One region of the Priestia megaterium genome, then DNA from elsewhere that is predicted to be linked to it. Evidence: riboswitches for the same ligand, from Rfam matches in the RefSeq annotation. Region 1 holds a riboswitch; each other region holds the start of a gene.
The links. Region 1 has a riboswitch for thiamine pyrophosphate ahead of thiM (hydroxyethylthiazole kinase). Riboswitches for the same ligand answer to the same signal wherever they lie in the genome.

Region 1 (3,175 bases):
TGCTAAAAAAGTAAATGAAGTATTAGAAGGAAATCGTGTAGGAACATTAGCCACAGTTGTAAACAACAAACCCCACTCTCGCTATATGACATTTTTCAGCGATGAAGATGGTATCGCTCTTTACACACCAACAAATATCAATACACATAAGGCAGAAGAAATCGAAGCCAATCCGAACGTGCACGTACTATTGGGCTACAGCGGCGAAGGATATGGCGATCAATACTTAGAATTATCCGGGACAGCTGTTCTTCGTACCGGTGATCAATTAAAAGGACGTATATGGAACGATCACATGAAAGAATGGTTTGACGGTCCAAATGACCCTGAGTATGTTGTTCTGGAAATTACACCAAACGAAATTCGCTTTATGAATGAAGGCGAAGAAACTCCTCAAACCGTTCAGCTATAATAAAAAAGCGCACACTGTGCGCTTTTTTTATTTTCCTACCGCTTCTTTCAATTGAGCTGCTTTTTCTTTTGGAGACGCTGCTAAGCTAATCGCGGTAATAATAGAAACACCATCTGCACCTGCTTCTACTACTTGTTTGGCATTTTCAGGCGTGATGCCACCGATTCCTACAATTGGAAAGTCAATATTCTGGTTTCGCACTTCTTCAATTAATTTTGTACCTTGCACTGCTTTTGCGTCTTTTTTTGTAGAAGTAGGAAAAACAGGTCCCATTCCTACATAATCCGCCCCGTCTTTTATGGCTTGCTGCAGCTCTTGTACATTATGAACAGAGACGCCCACAATTCCTTTTCCTATTTTTTCTCGAACAATATGAGCTTTTTCATCTTCTTGTCCAATATGAACGCCATCTGCTTGTAAACGGATCGCTAAGTCAAGATCATCATTCACAACAAAAGGAACGTTGTGCTGCTGACAAATTTGCTGAAGTTCTTTCGCCAGCTGATATTTCGCTTCTCCTTTTAGTGCACCTTCGCCTTTTTCACGAAATTGAAACACGGTAACGCCGCCTTCAATTGCTTCTTTTAATACTTCTTTCGGATTTTTTGTACAGTTATTGCTGCCCATTATAAAATAAACTTTCAGCAGCTTTTTGATTTCTTCGTTTGTCATTTTCCGGCTCCTTTTAACGTTGATGTACTCTTGCATATGATTCAATATCCTGCCCAGATAAAAGATGAAGCTGGTTTAAGAGCTCAATTTGAAAGCTTCCCGGCCCTTCTTCACCTTTTTTCGCTGCGGCGATTTCACCTGCCACTCCGTAAAAACTTAAAGCAGCAACGCTTGCCTCGACATATTCTTTTTCTACAGCAGCGAAAGCTCCTATAATTGATGTCAACAGACATCCAGTCCCCGTCACTTTCGTAAATAACGGGTGACCGTTGTCTACTGTATACGTTGTGTTTCCATCGGTGATTACATCTTGTTTACCCGTAATAACAATCACTGTATCTAATTTGTTCGCCGCTTTCTCAGCAAGTTCAATGACGTCTCCTTGCCCTTCTAATGAATCAACGCCTTTAATGAGCCATGACTCGCCTACTACATTCGCAACTTCAGCAGCGTTACCACGAATAACTGCAATATTTAATTCTTCTACAAGCTGACATGCTACTTCTGTACGAAACGGTGTCGCTCCGGCTCCTACAGGATCGAAAATAACCGGCACGCCATTTTCATTTGCTGATTTTCCTGCTATTCTCATCGCTTCTACTTCTTGAGCCGTCAGTGTACCCATATTTAAGACAAGCGCTCCGGCGATTCGAGCCATATCAGCCACTTCTTCCTTCGCATAAGCCATAACAGGTGACGCTCCTAGGGCAAGCAGTCCATTTGCTGTAAAATTTGTTACCACAACATTCGTAATATTATGAACAAGCGGACTTGTATCTCTTACTTTTTCTAATTGAGCTGAAATTTTACTAATATCCATGTTCTCTCACTCTTTTCATTTAGTTTTAACACTGCAAAAAAAAGACAAAAAAGCACCTTGCATGCGCAAAGTGCTTTGGTATGTACTCACATTCCCTGCGCTGGCATTATCCAACAGGTTCAAATGGTCAACAGGCGCCCCTGTACTCTCAGCCTGCCCCGCGCAAGCTCCCATACTATTCTTGTTACGTTTAAAGTTTACTATTAACCTTTTTTATTTGCAACCATTTCACTGTTTTGCCCATAAAATAAAGCTTCGCTATAGGCTGAGTGGTGTTGTAAATCTTACAGCTTTACTAAAAGCATCATTAAAAGACCTCCAGTAAACTACTGGAGGTCTTCTATCCCCTAAAAATTCTATCATTTTTCTTGAATCGCTTGATTTCTCACAGCTGTTTTTCGGTCCTTTCCTGCTCTTAAAGATAAAAGAAAACAAAGCAGCAGTACAAGTGCAGCTGATACGTACGGGTAATTAATGTTTATATCAAAAAGAAAGCCTGCTACAACAGGTCCAATAATATTACCAAGACTTGTATAAGCAGAATTTAGTCCGGCTACATACCCTTGGTCGTCTTGTGCCATCATCGACATTTGCGTGCTGATTGCCGGACGTAAAATATCTGTTGCTAAAAAGACGATAAATGTCACAACAATAATAAGCCAGTACGTGTGCACAAATAGTGTAAGTAAAATAAAAAGTCCCGTCATCATCAAGCAAAACGAAATCACTCTTTTTTCACCGAATTTATTTAAAATCCAGCCAAAAATCGTAACCTGCACAACAGCCCCTGCAATAGAGCCAAACGTAATAACAAACGCAATATCTTTTGGCGTAAAGCTAAATTTATGATCAACAAATAGTGAAAAGATCGTTTCATAATTGGATAATCCAAACGATGTCACAAAAACGATAATTAAACTTAAAAAATAAGGTTCTTTGTAGGAATTCATAAGCTGCAGTAGCAGCCGATCTTCTTTTGGATTCTCATTGTTTGAAACAGCATGACCTTGTACAGGACGAGACTCCGGCAAAACAAAAAGCGTAATCACTGCAGCCAAGCCTCCTGCTACTGCGGCCATGTAAAATGGCACGCGCATGCCGTATTCAGCTAAAAAGCCTCCAATACCGGGCCCGATAATAAATCCTGTTGTAATCGCTGCCGTCACATAGCCCATTCCTTTAGCGCGTTCTTTAGCAGACGTCACGTCCGCTGTATAGGCCATAACAGCAGGCATAATAAGCGCGGCCCCGACCCCACCTAGCATTCTGGA
Region 2 (3,175 bases), 1.2 Mb from region 1:
AAGTGAGTCAAATAAATTGATACACCATGTCGCCAGTTCTCCAAATTCTTCTGAGCTGTACATTTCAATCCACTCACGGTAAAACTCATTGTTAGCTCCAGGCTTTTCACTAAGTTCTTTTCCTATTTCCCAGTAGCTCCACATACAAGGCAAAAGAGCGGCTACTAATTCAGCTAATGTTCCACTTTGACCAACGTGCAGCATATAGTGCGTGTATGCAAGCGTTGTAGGAGATGGCTGCGCTTTTTCTAATTCTTTTTCGCTGATTTCAAATTTCTTGGCATACTCACGGTGCAGACTCATTTCTTCGTTTAATGTAGAATCTAAAAGAGCTGCAAATTTCCCCATCGTTTGAAGATCGGTAGCTTTCATGGCTCCAATCGCAAATAATTTGGCATAATCAATTAGGTAAAGGTAATCTTGAATCATGTAGAAGCGAAACTTCTCCTTTTCAAGCGTTCCATCTCCCATCCCCTGTACGAAGGGATGATTATGATTTTGACGCCAAATAGGCTGCAGCTTTTCGTATAATCGTTCACTAAATTTCATGATGATCACTCCTTATGCGTATGCAGCCACGTATAAATGAACTGCACTATCACTTTTGTATATTGAACAAGCTGATTAATATCTAATTGTTCGTTCACAGCATGTGCATTTGCTAAATTTCCCGGACCGTAAATAGCGGCGGGAATTCCCGCATCAGCTAGCCATCCCCCGTCTGTTACGCTAGTTGACACATCAATTGGAGGCTTTTTCCCTTCCATTTGTTCATGAGTATTTGCAAGCAGCTGCACTCCTGCATGATTTTCATCAATTTCTAATGACGGAAAGATTTCTCCTCTGTCTTCAATCATTGATGTGCCTCCCCATTCAAAGGTTGGCAGATTATCTTTTAACCATGGATCTGCTTTTGCAATAGCTATAATATATTCTTCCACTTCTTTTGATACTTGGTCGTACGATTCATTAGGATAATAGTGAACGGTGATCCACAGCCTGCATTCATCTGCAATAAAAGCAGCATGTCTTCCGCCTTCGATTACTGCTGGATTAATCGTATTTGTCCCTGGCAAAAATCCTGGATAGCTCTTTGTAACAGCCCAGTGACGCTCCAATTCTTGTAGCCCTCCGATCACTTTTGCCATCTTTTCAATAGCGCTTGCGGCTAACAGCCCTCCTCCAGCATGAATCATACTTCGGCGTGTACCGTCATGATAGGTTTTACTGCTTTTTATCGTAATCCATCCCGTGATCACTCCGCCTTGACCTTGAATATGTAAATCACTTGTATCGACTACAAGCGCAAAATCAGCTGTATACCCTTTCTGACAGCATTGCAGCGTACCTGCCTCTCCTACTTCTTCTCCTACAACGGATTCAAAAATCAAGTCTCCTGGCAGCTCGATTCCTGCTTCTGTTAAAAGCTGCACAGCAAATAATGCTCCCGCCAAACCGCCTTTCATATCAGCAACTCCGCGTCCAATTATCATATTGTCTTTCACAACAGCTTCAAACGGATTGGTTTCCCAATTTTCATTTTCTTGTACCTCAGCAACATCCATATGGCCGTTAATAATCAAGCTTTGATAGTCAGCCGATTTTTGTCCTTTTAACGTTCCCACTACGATAGGGTCGTTAGAATATAAGTCCCACATATCAATGGAAAAACCGCAGTTTTTAAGAAAATCCGCTACGTACAGCTGCGCTTCATGAGAATTTCGTGCAGGAGGCGCTGGCGTTTTATACGAAACAAGCGTTGTTAATAACTGGATTAACTCTCCTTTGCGCTCCTCTACCTGTTTGACAAGCAAATCAATTGTTTCTTTCATGTATGACACCTTCCTTTACGCATAAAAAAAACACTTCTTTCGCAGGAAAGAAGTGTTTTTGTTTATGTACACAAAATTATTATAACGAGTTCGTAAGGAAATCCCATACAAAACATCCATTACAATACCTCTTTCCTACGCTAGTATTACCTAGTTCAGGTTATAAGGGTTAAGACTTATCGTCTCTCTCAGCTTCGAAAGCACCCCTAGTGGTGTTGTATCTCTATGAAATTAATCTATTATCATATGTTTACCTGTAATAGTTTTATCATAGTAAAGCGTTTTATTCAATAGAAAGGTTCATGATATGGTAATGAAAATAGTTTCCTTTTTAGTAGTAAAAGAAAAAGCACACACCTTTTTCATGCAGTGTGTGCTCTTTGTTTTTGTGACATTACTAGTTAGCTATTGGCTTCTTTAAAAATACGCCATAACTAATAGCACCAATTAAAAGCAGTCCTGCTCCTAACAGGAAAACCGCCGTAAAAGTTCCCGTTGCATCTAATATAAACCCTGTTACGATAGGAGCCATTGCCGCTCCTAGAAATCCACCGAAGTTCTGAATAGCGCCGAGTGAAGCAACTTGTTCCTTTGGTGCAATATCCGCCGCTAGAGTCCAAATGACGCCTGATGGCAGCTGTGACGCGAAGTAGCCAATCGACAATAAGACAATACTTAAGGCTGCATTATCAATAAAAGGAACGGGTGCTACCGATGCTGCGGCTAAGATTGCCCCGCCTACAATTGGTATTTTTCTTGCCGTTACTGCATTAATTCCTTTTCGAATAAATCTATCTGAAATTACACCACCAAGCAACACTCCTATGATTCCTGCTAGAAACGGAATAGCAGCAATCCAGCCCGTTTGTTTTAGGCTAAAACCGCGCTCTGTTTCTAAGTAGCTAGGAAGCCAAGTTAAATAAACCCATATCGTAAACATAATTCCGAAATTCCCGATAATCATAAACCATGTGCTTTTATATTTAAACAGCTGTGACCATTTTGCTTGTGAGGTATGACTGATTTTTATTTCTTCTTTAGGGACAGCTTTCACTTTATTGGCAACATAATCCGGATCTCGGTATATCTTTAGCCAAACAAACATCACAATAAAGCCTGCTGCTCCTATAACAACAAACATTCCTCTCCAACTCATTGTTAAAAGCAGTACCGTTAGAAGTGGCGGAGCAATCGCATTAGCAATTTGAGACCCTGTATTAATAATCGAAGTAGGAAGGCCGCGCTCTTCTTTTTTAAACCATCTTTCCGTCACTTTAATTCCTGAAGTAAAAAAAGGAGACTCCGATACACCAAGAAGCATTCTCATGGCATAAAGAGCAGAA
Region 3 (3,175 bases), 390 kb from region 1:
AGCAGTTTCTCCTGTGATGATCACAGCGCCCGCCTCCACTTGATCTAAGGAGATTTCTGCATTCTTGTACTCTTGTTCTAGTAGTACCGTTAATCGTTGAACATCGATTTCAACCTCGTTTACCATAGGTGTGGTATAGATAGAACTTGCATACGTTACGCGACGATCAATAATTTGACAGCCTGGCAGCGTAAACTGATTTTGTTGATTTGCTATTAACAGCTTGCTTACAATCAGTTTTGTTGTGCTTGTTCCAATATCTAAACCTATGCTCGTGATCCATTTCTGTAGCATGCTATCAATCCCTTATCTCGTTTGAATATGTTGACTATCATAAAACAGTTTTTTGAATATTTCACTAACTATGTTATCAAACCTGACACACTTTTGTGTAAACAAAGGTGACAAATGAAAAAAAAGACTAAATCTTGGTAGATTTAGTCTTTTTTCTTATGATGAATGTGATTTAGTTACAATCATTCTTGATGCCGATGGAATTAACAATGAAAGAATGACTAAGCAGGCTATTAGTGACCCTACCATTGAAACACCGTTCATTGAAAAAGAATACCACAGAGCGGACATACCTTTTGGTGCGTACGATCCCCAGAAAATAATACCAGCAATAAAGTGCCAGAAATAACGTGCGAAGCTTCCGATAATAAGGGATAAAACAATCAAAACAAAAGCTTTTGATCTGTTATTGGTAGCTAAATTTGTTTTAATAGATTGTGAAAAAATACCTCCAAAACCTATAAAAGCAAAAGCCACAATATATTCAATAAATGTTTGTAGCGCTGTTAAAATATAAGCCGTTCCTGTCGCTAACTGCAAAAGCCCCCATAATAGACCAGATAGAGCCCCGCCTTTTACTCCCCAGCGAAAGCACATAATAAAAATGGGCACCATGGAGAACGAAATACTTACAGCCGTTGCAATCTTAATGGAAGGCAAAAGGTCAAGTAGAAGTGCCAATGCTGCAAAAATAGCTATTTCAATTTTAGCCTGTAAAGGTAATGCTTTATTCACGTTTCTCACTCCTGTTTTTGAATCATTCATATCAAACGGTTTACACAGGAGTAAGCAACTATATGCTACTATTCCCACATTCCTACGCTAGCGTTAACTAACAGGTTCTAAGGGTCTGAACATTTCGTTCACTCTCAGCACGGCGGCTCCCCCTGTGGTACGTTTGGATATTTATGTAGTATAAAGACAATGTTTATTATACCATACGTAACAAAATAGATTCGAGAGATTTCAAAGATGTTTCTATTTTCTGAATCTATTTTTTATAATGACAATCGTTTTAGTATTTGTTATACTTCTTTTATGTCAATTGAATATAAAAAACCCTCATCCTAATCGATGAGGTAGAGGTCGCAGTTTTTAATAGTAAAGTAACGGAAATGCAGAGAACATTGAGGATGTTGCTTGAAAGGAAAAATTGCCGAAGTTTAAATCACTTCTCGGTTGATTTAAGCTGGGGCTGTCTCCGAACAGGAACAGAACTGTCACATCATGCGAGTGATGTGAAGAGCTATCTTCACGGAAGGTTGACGCGGTTTTCAGATTTAAAAGCGCGCACATATACTGCGGGCTTTTTTTATGTTATCCCGTCTCTTTCCGTACATTCGAAAGGAGTATTTATCTATGCAAGAGCAGCAAGAATTAAAACGTGGGTTGAAATCTCGCCACTTAACGATGATTTCATTAGGAGGAGCCATCGGAACCGGCTTATTCCTAGCAAGTGGTGGAGCAATTCACACAGCAGGACCTGGGGGAGCGCTTTTAGCTTACGCTATTATTGGCGTAATGGTTTACTTTTTGATGACCAGCCTAGCAGAGCTCGCAGCTTATATGCCTGAAGCTGGTTCATTTAGTACGTATGCGTCTCGTTTTGTAGATCCATCCTTTGGTTTCGCTCTCGGCTGGAACTACTGGTATAACTGGGCTATTACGATTGCAGCTGAATTATCCGCTGGAGCCCTTATTATGAAATTTTGGTTCCCGAACTCTTCTTCTATTTTATGGAGTGCCCTGTTTTTATTAATTATGTTTGGGCTTAACTACCTTTCTGTAAAAGGATTTGGTGAATCTGAATTTTGGTTTTCGTTAATTAAAGTAGTAACGGTTATTATCTTTTTAGTTATTGGTATTATGATGATTTTTGGTATCTTTAACAATGAAGCACCAGGTTTCAAAAACTTCACGCTTGGTGATGGACCGATTCACGGTGGATTCTTCACTGTACTAGGTATATTTATGGCAGCTGGTTTTTCATTCCAAGGAACAGAGTTGCTTGGAGTCGCAGCTGGAGAAAGTGAAGATCCGGAAAAAACGGTTCCTCGCGCAGTTAAACAAGTCTTCTGGCGCATCTTGTTATTTTATATTTTAGCTATTTTTGTTATTGGAATGCTTATTCCATACACAGCGAATTCATTAGCAAGTGATGACGTGAGAGTAAGTCCGTTTACTTTAATATTCGAACGAGCAGGTCTGGCGTTTGCAGCATCAGCGATTAATGCCGTTATTTTAACAGCTGTTTTATCTGCTGGTAACTCAGGTATGTATGCTTCTACGCGTATGCTGTGGAACTTAGCGAAAGATGGAAAAGCACCAAGGTTCTTAGCAAAAGTGAATAAACGAGGCGTTCCAGTTAATGCCTTAATCGCAACGGCACTTGTCGGTACACTTGCATTTGGTGCTTCATTTTTTGGAGACGGTGCGGTATATACGTGGTTACTTAATGCTTCTGGTATGTCTGGTTTTATTGCTTGGTTAGGAATTGCGATCAGCCACTATCGTTTTAGAAGAGCATTTGTTGCTCAAGGTCATGATTTGAGTGAACTTCCATATCATGCAAAACTTTTCCCATTTGGCCCTATCTTTGCCTTTATTTTATGTGCCGTTGTTATTTTAGGCCAAAACTATTCGGCGTTTATGGGTGACTCGATTGACTGGTACGGTGTACTTGTTTCTTATATCGGACTTCCTTTATTCTTAATTGTTTGGTTAGGATACAAATGGACGAAAAAGTCGAAGCTTATCCCGTTAAAAGAATGTCAAGTAACAGTGAAAAAATACGAATAAAAAAAGCTCTCTATTCAAAAGAATAGAGAGCTTTTTTTATATGAGCTGATCGGCAAAATGAAGAGATATATAAGCGGGTTGG
Region 4 (3,175 bases), 1.7 Mb from region 1:
AACAACTACTGCTAAGATCGACCCTAGCTGAATAACAATCTTAAATGTATTAGCTACTGGAGATGAAAATAATTCTTTTGAATTTAACCACAGGTCATCCACAATAATCATATGCCCAGTTGACGAAACAGGAGCAAACTCTGTTAAACCTTCTACAATCCCTAAAATGATTGCTACAATAATTTCCCACATAAAGCTATGTACCTTGCCTTTCTTTCAAATTAATAAGCTTATCGCTTCGTTTTACATGCTCAACTATTTTCCTATTTTGACACTTGCTTTTTTATCATAATTGTTAAAACTATGAAATACAATGTGTATTTGCAAAAAGATAAGAATCTTTAATAATTTGTAATAAAAAGCTTACATGCTACAACCAAAAAACACGATATCAGCTTTTATTTATTTTAAAAAGCAGTCACTATGTTCAGTATAAATTCTGGTTCCTTAGCTAAAAATGAATCATCTAGACTATTTTTCTTTAGTGTGAAAAAATGACTAAATCATTATGTTTTTTCCATCCCCCTTTACTGTCATCTATCATTTTAATCCAATAGGGCTGAATTATACGACATATCCCCTAAGTAATTTGAAACTTTTTTCTCTCTTTTCTCGTATATAGTAGTATCTTTTTTAGGAGGCTTTTTACTATGAATGGAAATGTACGTACAATGAAATGGGTCACTGCTGGGTATGAAGCCTTGCTGGGAATTCCTTTAATTGGCGCGGGGATTGTTATGGGCTTTAGCTATACTCCTCTTTTTATTGGATTTATTCTTCATGCTATCACACTCATTTTAGCTAATAGACGAGGGTTATCTGCTTATGGAAACATACTAGGGCTTGTTACCTCACTGGTTGCTTGGATTCCATTTTTGGGATTTATCATGCATATTATTACAGCTATTGTGATTGCAATCGATGCTGCTAGACAACGCTAATTGTCTAGCTTTTTTTATTTAAGGGTTGATTTTTTACCGAATGATGGTAAACTTAAGCCGTAAATTGAATAATTTGAATGTTATTTCTACTAGGGGTGTCTGATAGCTCAGACTGAGAGAAGAGTGCAATAAAACTCTTTAACCCTTTGAACCTGATTTGGGTTATACCAGCGGAGGGAAGTAGTCTTGAAAAGAATAGTATAGTTTTATTCTTTTTTTGCCTATTCCATCGGGTTCTGTCTATCACAGAACCCGATTTTTTATGGTTCGGTATAGCTACACTTTATGCGAAACCGGAGGAATATGTAATGTCAAAACAAAATGTATCAGTTTCTATGAAAAAGCCTTTTCCAAACAGTCACAAAGTATATGTCCAAGGATCCAGACAAGACCTTAAAGTACCTATGCGTGAAATTCATCAGTCTCCTACTACAGGGTCTTTTGGTGAAGAAGAAAATAGTCCCGTACGTGTATACGACACGAGCGGTGTTTATACAGATCCCTCTTATGAAATTAATTTACAAAAAGGATTACCGGCTCTGCGCGAAAAGTGGATTGCAGAACGAAACGATGTAGAAACATATCAAGGCCGTACGGTTCAGCCACAGGATAACGGTTATTATGACGGTGATCCAAGAGATCAGTACGAGCGCTTTATCACTAAACGTTTACCTTTGCGCGCGAAAAAAAATCAAAATGTAACGCAAATGCACTATGCGAAAAAAGGAGTCATCACGCCCGAAATGGAATTTATCGCTATTCGTGAACAGATGAATCCTGAAATTGTGCGTGAAGAAGTAGCAAGAGGACGTGCGATTATCCCTAATAATATCAATCACCCTGAGAGCGAACCGATGATTATCGGCCGCAAATTCCATGTGAAAATTAATGCTAATATCGGAAATTCAGCTATTCGTTCAGCTATTGAAGATGAAGTAGAAAAAATGACATGGGCAACGCGTTGGGGAGCCGATACAATTATGGATCTATCAACAGGAAAGGATATCCACACAACACGCGAATGGATTATCCGCAACTCGCCTGTTCCTGTAGGGACCGTTCCTATTTACCAAGCGCTTGAAAAAGTAAAAGGCGTAGCAGAAGATCTAACGTGGGAAGCATACCGCGATACATTAATTGAACAAGCAGAACAAGGTGTTGATTACTTTACTATTCACGCAGGTGTTCTTTTACGTTATATTCCTCTGACAGCGAAACGTACGACAGGTATTGTTTCACGCGGAGGATCCATCTTGGCGCAGTGGTGTTTAGCTCATCATGAAGAGAACTTTTTATATACTCGCTTTGAAGAAATCTGTGAAATCTGTAAAGCATACGATATTGCTATTTCGCTTGGCGATGGGCTACGTCCTGGTTCCATTGCAGATGCTAATGATGAGGCACAGTTCGGTGAATTAGAAACGCTTGGTGAATTAACTAAAATTGCTTGGAAACACGATGTTCAAGTTATGATTGAAGGTCCTGGACATGTTCCAATGCATCTCATCAAAGAAAACGTAGATAAACAAATGGAAATATGCCAGGAAGCCCCCTTCTATACTCTTGGACCGCTTACAACCGACATCGCTCCAGGCTATGACCATATTACATCAGGTATTGGTGCTGCAATGATTGGCTGGTTTGGGACAGCTATGCTTTGCTACGTAACGCCAAAAGAACATTTAGGACTCCCGAATAAAGAAGACGTTCGCGAAGGCGTTATCACCTATAAAATTGCTGCGCATGCTGCTGACCTAGCAAAAGGCCATCCAGGAGCACAAAAACGCGATAATGCTCTGTCTAAAGCAAGATTTGAATTTAGATGGAATGATCAATTTAACCTGTCACTAGATCCAGAGCGCGCAAAAGAATATCACGATGAAACACTTCCCGCTGAAGGTGCTAAAACAGCCCATTTCTGTTCAATGTGTGGACCTAAATTCTGTTCGATGCGTATTTCTCAAGATATTCGTAACATGGCTCAAGAAAATGAAAAAGATGTAAACGAAGTAAGAAAAGAAGGAATGAAAGAAAAAGCTAAAGAGTTTGTTAACAGTGGTTCAAATATCTATCAATAATGAAGTAGAACAGCTTAAAAAACAAATTAAGCAGCTTGAAGGAAAGTTATTATTTGTTCAGCAAAATTGTCAGCACATTATCGTTGAATCCTCACATTCTTCCGTAAGACGCTGCATTAAGTGTTTCTATCAACAAGATGCAAAAAGGACTTCGTA

Region 2: another riboswitch for thiamine pyrophosphate. It lies ahead of CEQ83_RS04475 (acetylornithine deacetylase); the one in region 1 lies ahead of thiM (hydroxyethylthiazole kinase).
Region 3: another riboswitch for thiamine pyrophosphate. It lies ahead of thiT (energy-coupled thiamine transporter ThiT); the one in region 1 lies ahead of thiM (hydroxyethylthiazole kinase).
Region 4: another riboswitch for thiamine pyrophosphate. It lies ahead of thiC (phosphomethylpyrimidine synthase ThiC); the one in region 1 lies ahead of thiM (hydroxyethylthiazole kinase).

The regions. Positions count from the first base shown of each region.
Region 1 covers NZ_CP023317.1:2,092,225-2,095,399, reverse strand. The annotation lists gene CEQ83_RS10505 (pyridoxamine 5'-phosphate oxidase family protein) at 1-412, shown strand, start outside; gene thiE (thiamine phosphate synthase) at 440-1,084, opposite strand; gene thiM (hydroxyethylthiazole kinase) at 1,098-1,904, opposite strand; TPP riboswitch at 1,980-2,088, opposite strand; gene CEQ83_RS10490 (MFS transporter) at 2,264-3,175, opposite strand, start outside.
Region 2 covers NZ_CP023317.1:868,349-871,523, reverse strand. The annotation lists gene tenA (thiaminase II) at 1-549, opposite strand, end outside; gene CEQ83_RS04475 (acetylornithine deacetylase) at 555-1,832, opposite strand; TPP riboswitch at 1,948-2,050, opposite strand; gene CEQ83_RS04470 (MFS transporter) at 2,230-3,175, opposite strand, start outside.
Region 3 covers NZ_CP023317.1:2,485,218-2,488,392, forward strand. The annotation lists gene CEQ83_RS12445 (ethanolamine ammonia-lyase reactivating factor EutA) at 1-294, opposite strand, end outside; gene thiT (energy-coupled thiamine transporter ThiT) at 451-1,059, opposite strand; TPP riboswitch at 1,092-1,192, opposite strand; lysine riboswitch at 1,367-1,551, shown strand; gene CEQ83_RS12455 (amino acid permease) at 1,654-3,093, shown strand.
Region 4 covers NZ_CP023317.1:417,685-420,859, reverse strand. The annotation lists gene CEQ83_RS02280 (undecaprenyl-diphosphate phosphatase) at 1-192, opposite strand, end outside; gene CEQ83_RS02275 (hypothetical protein) at 651-941, shown strand; TPP riboswitch at 1,023-1,137, shown strand; gene thiC (phosphomethylpyrimidine synthase ThiC) at 1,250-3,019, shown strand.